DNA from 3 places in the Janthinobacterium sp. SUN176 genome. Region 2 is predicted to be linked to each of the others. Evidence: predicted binding sites of a transcription regulator. Region 2 holds the regulator's gene; each other region holds the start of a gene.
What was found. Region 2 encodes FNR, which switches genes on or off when oxygen is low (the NO sensors DNR and NnrR bind a similar motif). Its sites were predicted from a motif close to TTGATNNNNATCAA; they were not measured.
Positions count from the first base shown of each region.

Region 1: cydD (thiol reductant ABC exporter subunit CydD) is a predicted target of FNR. The motif match lies at 2,811-2,824, and genes of this name have one in related genera.
Region 3: cqsA (alpha-hydroxyketone-type quorum-sensing autoinducer synthase) is a predicted target of FNR. The motif match lies at 2,612-2,625, and genes of this name have one in related genera.

Region 1 is NZ_JAPWIA010000001.1:786,241-791,590, forward strand. Features, by position in the region: gene glmM (phosphoglucosamine mutase) at 1-608, shown strand, start outside; tRNA gene O3299_RS03650 (tRNA-Pro) at 690-766, shown strand; tRNA gene O3299_RS03655 (tRNA-Arg) at 861-935, shown strand; gene O3299_RS03660 (hypothetical protein) at 1,020-1,199, opposite strand; gene O3299_RS03665 (PEP-CTERM sorting domain-containing protein) at 1,345-1,911, opposite strand; gene O3299_RS03670 (GbsR/MarR family transcriptional regulator) at 2,199-2,750, opposite strand; gene cydD (thiol reductant ABC exporter subunit CydD) at 2,889-4,577, shown strand; gene O3299_RS03680 (amino acid ABC transporter ATP-binding/permease protein) at 4,574-5,350, shown strand, end outside.
Region 2 is NZ_JAPWIA010000002.1:66,883-72,232, forward strand. Features, by position in the region: gene ccoP (cytochrome-c oxidase, cbb3-type subunit III) at 1-292, shown strand, start outside; gene ccoG (cytochrome c oxidase accessory protein CcoG) at 295-1,677, shown strand; gene O3299_RS19625 (FixH family protein) at 1,780-2,304, shown strand; gene fnr (fumarate/nitrate reduction transcriptional regulator Fnr) at 2,429-3,187, opposite strand; gene O3299_RS19635 (response regulator) at 3,437-5,350, shown strand, end outside.
Region 3 is NZ_JAPWIA010000001.1:3,240,358-3,245,707, reverse strand. Features, by position in the region: gene O3299_RS14660 (ABC transporter permease) at 1-231, shown strand, start outside; gene O3299_RS14655 (response regulator) at 228-1,235, opposite strand; gene O3299_RS14650 (HAMP domain-containing sensor histidine kinase) at 1,239-2,465, opposite strand; gene cqsA (alpha-hydroxyketone-type quorum-sensing autoinducer synthase) at 2,690-3,937, shown strand; gene O3299_RS14640 (MarR family winged helix-turn-helix transcriptional regulator) at 3,943-4,392, opposite strand; gene O3299_RS14635 (GIY-YIG nuclease family protein) at 4,450-4,797, opposite strand; gene O3299_RS14630 (MFS transporter) at 4,801-5,350, opposite strand, start outside.

The DNA.
Region 1 (5,350 bases), on a different contig from region 2:
ATGGCGACGCCGACCGCCTGATCATGTGCGATGCCACGGGTCGCTTGTATAACGGCGACGAGTTGTTGTACGTCATGGTCAAGGACCGCCTGGCGACAGGCCCCGTGGCCGGCGCCGTCGGCACCCTGATGACGAATATGGCGCTGGAAGTGCTGTTCAAGCAGCAGGGCATCGGCTTTGCGCGCGCCAAGGTGGGCGACCGCTACGTGCTGGAAGTCATGAAGGAAAAGGGCTGGATACTGGGTGGCGAAGGTTCCGGCCATCTGCTGTGCCTGGACAAGCACACGACGGGCGACGGCATCGTTTCCGCGCTGCAAGTATTGTCCGCCCTCAAGCGCAGCGGCCAGAGCCTGCAGCAATGCCTGGCCGAACTGGTGCTGTTCCCGCAAACCCTGATCAACCTGCGCGTGGCGCCCGGTTTCGACTGGCAAAAAAATGCCGCCATGGTGGCCGAGAAAGAACTGGTCGAGGCCGAACTGGGCGACACGGGCCGCGTGCTGATCCGCGCTTCCGGCACCGAGCCGCTGATCCGCGTGATGGTCGAGGCGAAAGATAAGGAAAAGGCCGAGTCGATGGCGCGCCGCATTGCGGATAAAGTGGCTGTGTAAAGGCAGGCGCCGATAGTTATTTCCATCTAATTCGTCTATGGCAATTGACGAAATTGGATGGGGGCGTTATTATCTTGTCTTCGGAGTGTGGCGCAGCCCGGTAGCGCACCTGGTTTGGGACCAGGGGGTCCAAGGTTCGAATCCTTGTACTCCGACCAAAGTCATAAGCGGGCTGTCAGAAATGACAGCCCGTTTTCTATTCCGCGCTGGCATTTCATTGCTGGCGCGCATGGATTAAAATACTGCACCTCTCCGCCCATCGTTCAACGGATAGGACAACGGTCTTCTAAACCGTGAATGGGGGTTCGATTCCCTCTGGGCGGACCAGTTTCATACTGGCCACGATCATGCGGCGCCAAGCTGCCGCAACGCACCCCATCTTTCCCCCACATCCGGTTTTCGCGCAGCGGTTCAGGGCTGCGCGCCCAGCACTAAGCTCAGCAAATACAGCAGCGGCGCCGCGCACAGCAGCGCGGAACACAGCGACAGCACTTTCTTGCTGGCCAGGCGTGCCAGGCGCAGCCGTTCGCGCACGGGCAAGTGCTGGCGCAGCGCATGGCGCGCGCGCGGCTGGAATGGGGATTCATGCATGTGGGCTCCCTCGCAACGGTGACTGAAGATGCCGGTCAGCATAGCGGGAGGGGCATAAAGGCGGTGTAAAGAGTGGGCGGCGCGGCGCAAGCGCGCTGTAAACATGGGTGCGCCGACGCCGTGTTGCGGGTCTTGCCCGATGCTCTTATTTTGCCTGGCGGCGGCGCGCCATGACGCCGAGCAGACCCAGGCCGGCGAGCAGCATGGCATAGGTTTCCGGTTCAGGGACGGCGGAAACGTAGGCGCGGTAATTGCTCAGGTCCTTGGGCAAGCCTGCCACCGTGAAGGTCGTGCCGGCTGCGACGGGCGCTGCCCATTGGAAGACCAGTTCGCCCTGGCCGAAATGGATGGCCAGGTAATCATAGGCCGCCGCACTCGTGAAGGAATTCACCCCGCCGCTGGCGCCTGCCGTGGTGCCGGCGGTGCAGCCTGAGGTGGCATTGTCGCAAAACGAGACGGCCGCACCCAGGCTGGTGCCGAAAACGCCGTTGATATAGCCCTGGATGTCGGTGGGACTCTGCGGCACGAGATTGTCGTTATAGTATTTCACCATGAGGGCAGGTGACGGCGAGTAAGTGACGGTGCTGCCTTCGATGCTGAAACCGCTGGCCGGTCCCACATCGACCCATGTAGCAGCCTGTGCCACGCCCATGCAGGCCGTCAGGGCGGCCAGCATGGATGCCCGTATGGCAATGCTTGTTATGCTTTTCATGAAAATCCCCTTTTATTTTATTGCAGACATTTCACTGCTTCAGGGTGCGCGCCGTCCGGTCAGGGAGGTCGACTTGTCGCCCGGTCGCCTTTGCGTGAGTACGCATATGCAAGCTTAGTCTTGATGTAAATTAATACAATTTAAATAATGCTATTGGCATGCTTGACAACATCGCATACGGCTATGTATGGCTGTGCTGGCGAAAGCCTGTACGGCGAGCGGAAATGGCGTGACAAGGCATGCCAGCCTGTGCTAGCAATGCCTTGATTAGGGAGGGGGGGCGGGTTTCAGTCGTTGTTATTGCTGACGCCGAACAAGCGATCCTTGGCATTGAGCAGCTTTTGCACCTTGGCGCCCATTTTCATCAGCTGCGCCATCGATTCGGGCGACAGGCGCTGCAAGTCGTCGAACCAGGTGTTGGCCAGGTCGACCAGTTCATACATTTCGCGCATGCGCTCCTGCGCATACTGGTCGACGGGTTCCGTGGCCGGCGCCAGCAGCGATTCGCGCAGCACCGTCAAGGTCGGCGCCACTTCGCGGCGGCGGCGCTCGGCGGCCACCACGCGGAAGATTTGCCACACATCACCCAGCGAGGAAAAATACTCGCGCCGGTCGCCGGGGATGCGCGACTGGCGGATCAAGCCCCAGCCCTGCAATTCCTTCAAGCCGATGCTCACGTTCGAGCGTGAAAAACTCAGGTGTTCCGCGATTTCATCCGCGTGTAAAGGATGCTCTGCGACAAACAACAAGGCGTACACTTGCCCCACTGTCCGGTTAAAGCCCCAGCGGCTGCCCATCTCGCCGAAATGGCTGACGAAGGTCAGGATCAGCGGCGTCATTTGGATATGTTGAGTTTTCATAATTATCTGAATTTTTTCACGCCACACCCGCAGGGTCAATTGATATATGTCATGTTTCGCAGTATTATACAAAATATCGAATTTACAGAAAATTCTGAAAACTCAAAAAGTATAGATATGCCGACCACGCCGCTGTCCTTGCCCCGCTTTATCCTTCCCCGCGCCGCCAGCCTGGCGCAGGGCGGCGCCGCCTTGCTGTGGCTGCCGCAAGCGGCCTTGCTGGCCTGGGCCGTGCAAGCCATGCTGGCCGGCGCACCGTGGCGCGCGGCCCTGTTGCCGGCCGCCGGCGTGCTGCTGCTGGGCGTGCTGCGCGCCGGCGGCGAAGCGTGGGGCGCGCGGCGCATGTATGCGGCGGCGCGCGACCACCTGTCCACCTTGCGTGCGCAAGTGGCGCAAGCGCTGGCGCACCGTTCGCCGCTGGACCGCCAGCGCGCCCAGTCGGGCCAGGCGGCCAGCGTCATCGCCGAACAGGCCGAAGCCATCGTGCCCTACCTGGTGCGCTACAAGCCCGCGCGCTGGAAAGTCATGCTCGTGCCGCTCGTGATCCTCGCCGTGGTGACGCCCCTGTCGTGGATCGCTGCCCTGATCCTGCTCATCGCCGCGCCCCTGATTCCCGTCTTCATGGCCCTGGTGGGCATGGGCGCGCAAGCGGCCAGCCGCGCGCAGATGGTGGAAATGGGCAGCATGAACGCGTTTCTGCTGGACCGCCTGCGCGGCCTGGCTACCCTGCGCGCGCTCGACGCCGTCGATGCCACGGCCGCGCGGCTGGATGCCTCGTCGCAATCCGTGCGCCGGCGCACGATGGTCGTGCTGCGCATCGCCTTCCTGTCGTCGGCCGTGCTGGAACTGTTTTCCGCGCTCGGTGTCGCCATGGTGGCCGCGTTTATCGGTTTCTCCTTGCTGGGCAGTATCAATTTCGGCACCTGGGGCCGCGAACTGAGCCTGGGGCAGGGCTTGTTCATCCTGCTGCTGGCGCCCGCGTTTTTCGAACCCTTGCGCGAACTGGCCGCCGTCTGGCACGACAAGGCGGCCGGCGAAGCGGGCCTGGCCGGCCTGCACGACCTGGCGGCCGAAGGCGTGCCCCTGCCCGGCGCCGGCGTGGCAGCCGCTGCCGTCTCCGCCGCCGCCATGGCCGTGGCGCCGCCGCCCGCTATTGATATCCATCAACTGCGCTTTGCCCATCCCGGCGAGGCGCGCGTCTTCGACGGCTTCGACCTGACCGTGCGCGCCGGCGAACATGTCGCGCTGCTGGGCGCCAGCGGCGCCGGCAAGACCACCTTGCTGTCCTTGCTGGCCGGCTTGCTGCCCGCCAGCGGCGGCGAGATCCGCATCGGCGGCGTACGCCTGACCGACGGCACCGTGAATACCTTGCGCCAGCGCATGGCGTGGATGGGCCAGCGTCCCCATGTGTTTGCCGCCTCCGTCAGCCAGAACGTGACCCTGGGCCGCGTCGGCGCGCATGCCGCGCAAGTGACGCAGGCGCTGCACCTGGCCGACCTGGCTGCCGTGGCGCAGGCGCAGCCGGCCGTCATGCTCAGCGATGGCGGGCAGGGCTTGTCCGGCGGCGAAGCCGTGCGCCTGGCCCTGGCCCGCGTGGCCCTGCATCCGCATGCGGACTTGCTGCTGGTCGATGAACCGACGGCCCACCTGGACAGCGAAACGGCGGCGCGCGTGACGGACGCCTTGCTGGAATTGGCGAAAGGCAAGACGATGATCGTCGCCACGCACGACCCCGTGCTGGCCGGGCGCCTGCAGGGCACGGTGCAGGTCGATGCCCGGGCGCAGGCACAGGAGTTGCGCGCATGAACACTACACTGATCTCGAACCCCGTCCTGCGGCAATTGCTGCTGGCCCAACCCGGCAAGCTGATCGGGGGCGCCTTGCTGGCGGCCCTGACGGCGGTGTCCGGCATGGCCTTATTGGGCTTGTCCGGCTGGTTCATCACGGCCACCTCGATTGCCGGCCTGCACGCCTCGACGGCCATCCTGTTCGACGTGTTCGGCCCGTCGGCCGGCATCCGCCTGCTGGCCATCGGCCGCACGGGTTCGCGCTATGCGGAACGGCTCGTCACGCACGACGCCACGTTCGCCGTGCTGGCCAGCATCCGCGTGCAACTGTTTCGCGGCTGGTCGCGCCCGGAAGCGGCCAGCCGCCTGCTGCGCCAGCCCGCCAAGCTGCTGTTCCGCCTGACGGCCGATATCGATGCGCTCGAATCGCTGTACCTGCGCCTGCTGGTGCCCGCCTTCACGGCCCTGTGCGCGGCCTTGCTGGCTGGCGTGGCGCTGGGCGTGATGCAGTGGCAGCTGGGCCTGGGACTGGCCGCGTGGCTGCTGGCCGCCGGCGGCGGCATCAGCTGGAGCGTGGCGCGCCGCGCCCGCCGCCCGGCCATCATGCGCTCGCGCGCCATCGAAAAACTGCGTTCCGGCGCCATCGACCTGGTGGCGGGCCAGACGGACCTGGTGATGGCGGGCCGCATCGACGCCCAGTGCGCGGCGCTGGGGCGGATCGACCGCTCGCTGGCGCAAGCCGATTTCGCCCTGCTGCGCCTGGAAACGGCGGCGGGCGCCGCGTATGGCGTG
Region 2 (5,350 bases):
CCTGTCCGGCTCGACCTCGGATCCCGTCAAGTCCGTGCTGGGCAAGGCCAAGTTCGGCGCCTGCATGGCCTGTCATGGCGCCGATGCCAAGGGTAACCAGATGCTGGGCGCGCCAAACCTGACGGACAAGACCTGGCTGTACGGCGGCAGCGCCGACACCATCATGGAAACCGTACGCAAGGGACGCAGCAACACCATGCCGGCCTTCAGCGATTTCCTCGGCGAATCCAAGGTACACGTGCTGTCGGCGTATGTCTGGAGCCTGTCGAATCCGCAGGCACCCGCAAAGTAAAAATGGAACCTCAAGTCATCAAGATGTATGCGGCCCGCGAGCAAATCTACCCTCGCGAGGCCAAAGGACGCTACGCTACCTGGCGATGGGTATGCGTATGGCTTACCCAGCTGGCGTTCTACGGCTTGCCGTGGTTGACCTGGAATGGCAGGCAAGCCCTGCTGTTCGATTTGACCACGCGCAAGTTCTACATTTTCGGCGTCGTGCTGTGGCCCCAGGATTTCATCTATCTGGCGGCCCTGCTGATCATCTGTGCGTATTTGTTGTTCCTCGTCACGGCCATTGCCGGGCGGGTGTGGTGCGGGTTCTCTTGCCCGCAAACGGTATACACGGAAATTTTCCTGTGGGTCGAACGCCGCATCGAGGGCACGCGCAGCGCGCGCATGGCCCTCGACAAGCAGGGCCCCTCCGTGCGCAAGGCGTTCAAGAAGACGGCCAAGCACCTGGTATGGGGCGCCATCGCCCTGTGGACGGGCTTTACCTTTGTCGGCTACTTCACGCCGATCAAGGAACTGGCGCAGTCGGTGACCACGCTGAACTTCGGTCCCTGGGAATGGTTCTGGGTCTTGTTCTACAGTCTGGCAACCTACGGCAACGCGGGCTGGCTGCGCGAGCAGGTGTGCAAATACATGTGCCCCTACGCGCGCTTCCAGAGCGCCATGTTCGACCAGGACACCCTGATCATCACCTACGATGCCAAGCGCGGTGAACCACGTGGCGCCATGAGCAAGAAGGCCGGCAACAACGACAAGCTGGGCGATTGCATCGACTGTACCCTGTGCGTGCAGGTGTGTCCGACCGGCATCGATATCCGTAACGGCCTGCAGTATGAATGCATCGGTTGCGCCGCTTGCGTCGATGCCTGCAACAGCGTGATGGACAAAGTCGACCGGCCACGGGGACTGGTACGCTACAGTACCGACCATGCGATGGAAAACAACTTCAATTCGAAGCAGATACGCCAGCGCGCCATGCGCCCGCGCGTCTTGATCTACACTTCCATCCTGGCCCTGATCATCATCGCCGTGTGTACTTCGCTGGCCCTGCGCACGCCTCTGAAAATGGACGTGATCCGCGACCGCGGTTCCATGGGACGCGAAGTGGAAGACGGCATGATCGAAAACGTCTACCGCCTGCAGATCATGAACACGTCGGAGCAAAGCCAGCATTTCAAAATCAGCGCTTCCGGCTTGCCGGGCCTGACCTTGCTGACGCGCGAAGAAGTGACCTTGCAGCCGACGGAAACGCTGGGTTGGCCGATCCGCCTGCGCGTGCCGCACGGCGTGGGAGAGAAGGGCTCGAACAAGATTGCGATCGAATTGCAATCGCTGGACGACCCATCGCTGCATGTGCGTGAAAGCGCGGTATTCATCGTGCCGCGTTAACAAGGAAAGGCGGACGGGGACCGGGTGCCCTCGCCGCCGCCACGAAGTTGCAGGAAGGCCGGTCCCCATGCGGGGACTGGCTGATTAAACAGGAGAAATATCATGTCCGACAGTCTGAAACTGCAAGCACCCGTTGCACCGTGGTACAAGCATCGCTGGCCATGGCTGCTGATGATCGGCCCCGGCCTGTCCGTGGTCGTCGGCAGCTTCATGGGCTATATCGCGTTTACGCAGCCCGATGCGCTGGTGGTGGGCGATTATTACAAGCAGGGCAAGGCGATCAACCAGGATTTGAAGCGCGACACGATCGCCAGCGACCTGGCGATGGATACGCGCCTGTCGTATGACGTCGCTGCAGCGCGCCTGACCGGTTCCGTGCACAGCTTCGGCAAGGCCTATCAAGCGCCTTTGCAGCTGCACCTGGCGCATGCGACCCTGCCGGAAAAGGATATCAAGGTGCTGGTGCAGCCCGACGCAGCCGGCAATTTTTCCGTAGCGCTGCCGATGCTCGAGCGCAGCCGCTGGCAAGTGCTGGTGGAAAACGACAAACGCGAGTGGCGCCTGTCCGGCATCTGGACCTGGCCCCTGCAGCGCAGCATCGCGCTGCATGCGGATGAAGAGCTATAACGTACAGCGCCGGGAAAACCGTAGCGAGCGGCAGTGATTTGTGGTTGAGAAGCGCAGCTGTGCTATAGCACAGCGAGCATCGCAAGCCGCAAAGCGCGACGCGCAGCAGGTTTTGACGGTGCTGTTACTTGCAGACGTCCGTGCCGGCCGTAATGGCTTTCAGCTTGGCCGGCTGCAGGATTTCAATTTCCCGGTTCGAGACGCGCAGCCAGCCTTCCTTCTTGAACTTCGACAGCAGGCGGCTGACGCTCTCGATGGTCAGGCCCAGGTAGTTGCCGATTTCCTCGCGCGACATGCGCAGCTGGAAATTGCTGCCCGAATAGCCGCGCGCTTCATAGCGCGACGCCAGGTTGACGATGAAGGCGGCAAAGCGCTGCGTCGCCTGCATGTTACCCAAAAGCAACATGACGCTTTGCTCGCGCGTGATTTCCTGGCTCATCATGCGGTGGAAATGGCGCAGCAGGGTCGGCATGTTGCCCAGCAATTGTTCCAGGCTGGAAAACGGGATTTCACACACTTCGCTGTCTTCCAGCGCCACCGCATTACAGTGGTGGCGGTCGGCGCTGATGGCGTCCATGCCCAGCAGTTCACCCGCCATCTGGAAGCCCGTCACCTGCTCTTCGCCGCCCGGATTGATCTGGTACGTCTTGAAATGCCCCAGGCGGATCGCATACAGGTTCTGGAACGAGTCGCCGATACGGAACAGCGAGGCGCCGCGCACGATCTTGCGGCGGCGGCCGATGATCTGATCCAGCCTGTCCATGTCGCCCACATCGAGGCCCATCGGCAGGCACAATTGATGCATGCTGCAGGTCGAGCATCGCGCACGCAACGCCTCCACGTTCACGGTGGGCAAGGTTGGAGTGAGTAGCGCTTCAGTCATGTCGGTACCTTTTAGAAAATGCAACAACAAGTTTACTGCATACAGCCGCATACAGGGTTGCCGTATGCCAATTTCACCGTAAATTCGGCGAATAAACGACGTCCAGCCTTTAATTATATGGCAACATCGTCAAAAGCCCGTACGGGGCGGGCAATTTGCGCGGCGGCGCTTGCCAAGCTGGGGCATTGATAGGAAAATTCCTGACAGCATTATCTGCCGCCTGTGCCGCCCGGTACTGAAAAGGAAATCATGAAGCCTCTCGGCATTAAAGCAAAAGTCGCGCTGGCCACCAGCCTGACCTCGATCGCCATGATCGCGCTGGTCACCATGATCCAGGTGCAGCACATGCGCGACGACTTCACCCGAGTACTGCTGAGCCAGCAATCGTCCCTGATCAGCCGCACCGCCGCCGAACTCGACGACAAGCTGGGCATGCTGCTGCAGATCGTCACCCTGACGGCCAGGCAGCAGCCGCCGGAATTGATCGCCCGGCCCGCCCAATTGCGCGAATACTATTCGCGCCGCTCGATGCTGGTGCTGTTCGATGACGTGCTGGTGCTCGACGCGCATGGCGCCGTCGTGGCCGACATGCCGGAAGTAGCGGGGCGCGCCGGCATCAACGTCGCCGAGCGCGAGTATTTCCAGACCGTCCTGCGCACGCGCCAGCCCATGATCACCGAACCGATGCTGGGCAAGTCGAGCGGCATGCCCATCGTGCAGATGGTGGCGCCCGTGCTGGCCGCCGATGGCCAGGTGGCCGGCGTCGTGATCGGCGTGCTGCGCCTGTACAAGGACAACCTGCTGGGCCGCCTGCGCTCGGAAAAGATCGGCAAGAGCGGCTATTACTTCATCCTCACGCGCGGCGCCGTGCCGCGCTACGTGCTGCATCCCGATACCAGCCGGCTGCTGCAACCGCGCCAGCCGAACGCCAACCTGACGACCACCCGGCTGCTGAAGGAAGATGGCGAAGGCAGCATGGTCAGCACCAACAGCCGCGGCATCACGGCCGTCAACAGCTTCAAGCGCCTGAAATCCGTGAACTGGCTGCTGGCCGCCTCGCTCCCCGTCGAAGATGCCTTCGAACCGTTCGATGGCGTGCTGTACCGGCTGGTGCTGTGGAGCATCCTCGCCTCGCTGCTGGCCGCCTTCGTGCTGGGCTGGGTCACCGTGCGCCTGCTGTCGCCGCTGGTGCGCCTGCGCGACACCCTGCAAGCCCTGCGCACCAGCGGCAGCCGCTTCACGCCCGTGCCGGTGCAGCAGCGCGACGAAATCGGCGAACTGACGGAAGCGTTCAACGGCCTGATGAGCGAACGCGACCGTCTGCAGCAGGAACTCGAATCGCGCGCGGCGGAGCTGGAACAGGAACGCGACCGGGCCGAGGCGGCCAACCGCGCGAAGAGCGATTTCGTGGCCAACATGAGCCATGAAATCCGCACGCCCCTCAATGCCGTGCTGGGCATGGTGTATTTGCTGGGCAATACCAGACTCGACACGGAACAGCGCAAGTATCTGACCATGGTGCGCGTGGCGGGCCAGTCGCTGCTGGGCATCCTCAACGACGTGCTCGACTATTCGAAGATCGAGGCACGGCGCATGGAATTGTCGCCCGTCGAATTCGACCTCGACGAAGTCATGAATACCCTGGCCACGACGATGACGATGAATGCGGGCGAAAAGGAGCTGGAACTGGCCATCGCCGTCGAGCCCGACGTGCCGCGGCGCCTCGTGGGCGACGCCCAGCGCCTGCAGCAAATCCTCGTCAACCTGGCCGGCAACGCCATCAAGTTCACGGAGAGCGGCGAAGTGGTGGTGGCCGTCAGCCTGGCCGAGAGCGAGAGCGGCCGCGCCTGGCTGCGCTTCGAGGTGCGCGACACGGGCATCGGCATGACGGAACTGCAGCAACAGCAGCTGTTTGCCGCGTTTTCCCAGGGCGACCAGAGCATCACGCGGCGCTTCGGCGGCACGGGCCTGGGCCTGGCCATCAGCAAGCAGCTGATCCACATGATGGGCGGCGACATCGCCGTCGCCAGCAGCGAAGGCAAGGGCAGCCGCTTCTGGTTCAGCGTGCCCTTCGAAATGCTGGCGCAACCGGCCGAAACGCGGCGCACGCCGGCGCTGGGCCAGCTGCGCCTGCTGGTGGCCGACGACAACCGCACCACGCGC
Region 3 (5,350 bases), on a different contig from region 2:
CTGATCGAGTTTTCCCTCGTCGGCGCGCTGGCCGGCCTGCTGGCGGCCTCGGGCGCGGCGGCCATGGGCTGGGCGCTGGCCACGTACCAGTTCAAGTTCGCCTGGAGCTTCGCGCCCGGCGTGTGGGCCTTTGGCTTGCTGGCCGGCGCCCTGTGCGCGATCGCCGGCGGCTGGCTGGGCTTGCGCAATGTGCTGAAACATCCGCCGCTGCAAACCTTGCGGGAAAGCTAGGCTCCCACGCTGTCGTCCGCCTGCGCGCGTAAGAATTGCGCGTAGGACATGACTGGCTGCCCCAGCTGGTGCGGCGGCACGTCGAACAGGGCCCAGAAGTAGGTTTCGCGTCCCAGGCAGATGGTCGGCGCGGCGCAGTAGCGGAACCAGTTTTCGCCGATGTGCGCTGCATACATGCCGTCGCTGTCGGCATCGGAAAAGTACGGGATCACGCGCATTTCCAGCAAGGCCAGCAGCAGGGACTCGGGCGCGTCGCTGTCACGCGCCATTTCGTACTGCGTGTGCAGGCTGCGTTCCGTCTCGATGATCATCAGGCGGGCCTGGCCGTCGCGCGTGAAAAACAGGATGCCGCAGGGATTCGGGAAAATATAGAACTCGACAAAGCCATGGCGCCGGCACAGCTCCTGCACGACGGCGGCCATGGCTTCGTCTTGCAGGAAACTATAGTCATGCAGCAATAGCAAGTCGCGCACCGTGTCCGACTGCTGCAGGAAGAATTCGCGTTGCAGGGAAACGATTTCCTGTTCCAGGATATCGAGCGCATCGTCGTCGCTCTTCTTGATGTAGCGGTCGATCAAGCCCCGGTTGAAGGCCGTCACGGCCACTTTTTCATCGGCCGCGCCCGTAAATAAAATCTTCTTGCACGGCAAGTCACGCACGGCCTGGCAGAATTCCAAGCCATTCATCTGCGGCATCGAATAATCGACCACCAGCACGGAAGGCACGGCAAAGCGTTGCGCCTGGCCGCTGATGCGCCAGATGCGTTCGAGGTCGAGCGCCACGTTGCGCTGGTCGCGCGGCAGGTTTTGCGTGTCGAAATTGACGTGCAGCGGCGTCTCGCCCGGCTGCGTGCTGTGGCGCAGCCAGTGCAGCGCGCTGCTGGTGTCATGAAAGGTCAGGCGCGCCAGCGCGGGATCGAGCTGGAACGCCAGGCTTTTCAGGAAGGAATCGCTGTCATCGATCAATACGGTCAGGGTCGGATGGGAGTAGACGGGCAGTTGCATGCATCACCTTGCGGGGGAAGAGGGTTGTAAGCGGGCAGGCAGGGGCTGGGGAAATTCCAGGATGAAAATCGCATACGCATGCTCGCGCGACACGCAGCGGATGCGCGCCTGCCAGGCCGTGATGATCTGCCGGCACAGGGCCAGGCCGATGCCGCTGCCGTTATGCACGGGATAGGAATAAAAACGCTCGAAGATCAGCGGCAGGCGGTTCTTCGCGATGCCGCAGCCCGTGTCGATGAACAGCAGCCTGGGCACGGGGCGGGCGCCGTCGATGATGATGCGCACGCGGCCCTTGCCGGCCCGCTGGATGGCTTTCAGCGCGTTCCTCAGCAGGTTCAGCAGGATCACCACGCACAGTTCGTCCTGGCCGGCGAACTGGAAGTCGGCGCGCACGTCCACCTTGACGCGGCTGCGCTGGCTGTTGCCGGTGAATGGGTAGCGCTTCAGCACGGAATTCACCATCGCCAGCATCGACAGCGCCTGGCTGGGCTGCAGGTTGCGGTTCACGGCGCTGGCGCTCATCAGGAACAAATCGATCATGTGCTGCATGTGGCGCACTTCGAACTGGATGCGCGACAGGGCTTCCTGCAGCGGCGGCAAGTCGTGCGCCTGATCGGCCAGTTGCGGCAGCAGCCGGCGCATGCCCCGCACATTGGCTTCCACGCTGGTCAGCGGCGTGCGCAGCTCGTGCGCCACGGAACCGAGCCCGGCCGACAGGCCGGCCAGCCGTTCCAGTTCCAGCACCTTGCTGCCCACTTTCACCACGGACAGCGCGGCTATGGTGAACCAGTGCACGGGCAGTTGCTGCAGCACTTCACGCTGCAGCAGGAAGTCGCCTTCCCCCTGCAGGATGACGGCCAGGCAGGCGGTGCTGGTGCCGATCAGGTAGGCGCGGCAAGCCAGCTTCGTTTCGAAATGAAACAGCACGACCAGGCCGATCAGCAGCGATTCGCTCCAGATGGACGACGCGTGGTTCATCAGAAACATGAAGGTAAAGAAGAAGGGCAGGATGTAGCTGAGCGCGAACAGCAGGTAGCGCGACAGCCAGCGGGCCGAGAAGTGGCGCGCAAACAGGCCGACCGCGCAGATGCCCACGCCCGTCAGGCGCAAGGTCAGGTTTTCATAGGCTTGCGGAAAAAAGTAATTCCACAGCAGGTAGTACAGCGGCATCGCCACCGTGCCCACGGCGGCCAGCATGGCGACCCGGCCGGCCAGGTTTTCATGGGGCATGCGTTCATGCAGCAGCGAATGGAGCAGGCGCCTGCGCCAGTGTGTCCATCGTCCTTGCAATTGCTGCGTCATGACTCTGCCTTGATTCTCTTCAGAACATTATCATCGCGTAAATTTTCCTGGTTGAACGGTTATCTCATCGGACATTGATATACGTCAATGGATGGGTTCGCGAGACGGTCAAGGCTTTAAGCCGCAGCAAACCTTTCCCCAGGAGAAAACTCATGACCATCGCTACCAGCTTGCACGCCCCATCCTTCGTCCGCGCAGAACACTGCTTGCCAGACTACATCGTGCGGCGCATGGATGCGCACCACGTCACGCGCATCGAAAAATTGCTGGGCGGCCAGCATCCCCATGCCTGGCAACCGACACCCGCCCATGCCATTTTCCTGGCCGGCAATGACTACCTGTCCATCGCCGCCGAACCGGCGCTGGTGGCGGCCCAGGTGGCGTCCCTGCAGGCGAATGCGGGCGGCATGCTGATGTCGGCCGTGTACTTGCAGGAAGGCAGCGAACAGCACCGGCTGGAAAGCCGGCTGGCCCGCTTCATGGGCAGCGAGGATGGCATCCTGGCGCAGTCCGGCATGGCGGCCAACGTCGGGCTGATCCAGTGCATCGCCAGCCCCGGCATTCCCGTCTACCTCGACATGCAGGCCCACGCCTCGCTGTGGGAAGGCGTGCTGTCGGCGCAGGCCCAGGCCGTGCCCTTCCTGCACAACGACATGACGCACTTGCGGCGGCAGGTGGAAAAGCATGGCCGCGGGGTGATCGTCGTCGACGCCCTGTACAGCACCAACGGCAGCCTGGCGCCGCTGCTGGAATTGCTTGACATCGCCGAGCGCAGCGACTGCGTGGTGGTGGTCGACGAGTCGCACTCGCTGGGCACGCACGGCCCGCAGGGCGCGGGCCTGGTGGAGGCGTGGGGACTGGGCCACCGCGTGCATTTCCGCACGGCGTCGCTGGCCAAGGCCTTCGCGGGCCGGGCCGGTTTCATCAGCTGTTCCAGCCGCTTCAAGGGCTATTTCTTGTCCGAATCACGGCCCGCCATCTTCAGCTCCTGTTTGCTGGCGCATGAGCTGGCGTGGCTGGGCGCGGCGCTCGATTTCATCATGGCCGCCGATGGACGGCGCGCCACCCTGCAACGCCATACGCTGCAGGTGCGCGAAGGCTTGCGCGAGCTGGGCTACAACGTCAGCGATGGCACGGAGCAGATCGTGGCGCTGGAGGCGGGCGGCGAACCGGCCACCCTGGCCCTGCGCCAGGCGCTGGAGCGGCAAGGCATTTACGGCGCCATGTTTTGCGCCCCGGCAACGGCGAAGAACCGCGCCCTCGTGCGCCTGACCCTCAATGCGGGGCTCGACGGGGCCGCCATCGAGCGGGTGCTGGCGGGCTGCGCCGCCATCCGCGCCGAAGCGGGCGTGGAACACTGGTCATCGACGCGGCGCCTGCGCAGGCTGGCGCTCGTGTAGCGTCGTCAGCCGGCCAGCCGGCCCAGGAGGGCGGAAAGCGCTCCCAGCTGTTCTGCCGGCGCATCCTGCAGCAATTCGCGCCCCACCGCCTGCGCGGTGGCGCTCGCATGCCCCAGCAATTCCTGGCCGGCGGCAGTCAGCACGGCATAGCCGACGCGTGCGTCGCGCGCATCGGCCTGGCGTGCCACCAGGCCAATCTTTTCCAGTGGCATCAAGGAGCGCGTGACGCCGGAGGCCGTCAACGCCAGGCGCTCGGCCAGGTCGATGCGGCGCAGGCGCGCACCGGGTGCGCGCTGCAGCTGGTACAGCAATTGATAGTCGCTGAAGCTCAGGCCATGCAAATTGCCCAGGGCGCTGTCGAAGCGGCGCACGATGAGCGCCTGGGCGCGCGCCAGGCGCAGGCAAAAGTCCAGCGCGCCATCGGCGTCCGGCGACGGGAGAGTGTGATCGTTCATGGCGTCCATTTTATCCGTTGCGAAATGCTTGAGTGCGCAAGTGTAAAGCAATGCCGCTCAATACAGTAGCTGGCCTTGCTCCAGCCACTGTGCGCGGTGCAAGTCCAGCAAGGCGCCCAGTTCGGCGTCCGCATCGAAGGCGGGGTCGTCGGGCAGCTTGAGCGTATCGATGACGGCGCAGGAAAAGGCCGCCGCGCCATCGCGCCGCCAGTCCGCCTGCAGCAGGGCGTTGCGGTGCTTGCCCAGGTTCAGCTCGAAGCGGTGCCGGTTCAGCATGCCGGGCGCGTTGCGGCTGCTGTCGAGCAAGGTGCGCCCGCTGGGCAAGTGCCGCAAGGCGATGATGCCCAGCGGCGGTGGCTGTTGCCGGTAGTGCGCTTTCAATGTTGCCTGTCGTGTCTTGTCCATGTTTTACTTCTCCGATATCGTTTGGGTAATCGCTTCCGGTCCGGCGATGCGCGGGATGGCGGTAAATAATGCGGCCGCCACGGCGGCGGCCAGCAGCAGGGCGCCGCCGCCGCAGAACAGCTCGCCAACGCTCAGGTGGCGCAGCAGCGCACCCGTGGCCGCCGCCGACAGCGGCGCCAGTCCCAGGAAGATGCCCATGAACAGGGCCATCGCCCGGCCCAGCATGGCGGGCGCCACGCGCCGCTGTATCCACGTAAAGATGGCCACCTGCAAGTAGCCGCCGAGCAACCCTGTCACGGCCAGCAGGGCCGCGCCTTGCCAGGCCGAGCTGATTTGTCCCAGGGCCATCAGCAGCAGGCCGACGACCGCGTCGACGAGCAGCAGGGTGGCGCCGAAGTGGCGGCGCAGCCAGGCGCCGCCCAGGCTGGACGCCAGCATGCCGGCCAGGGTGCCGGCGCCATGCGCGCCCATCAGCAAACCCAGCGCGGAGGCGCAATGCAGGCGCTCGCTGGCCAGCACGGGCAAGGCCACTTGCAGCGGCCCCATGACGAAG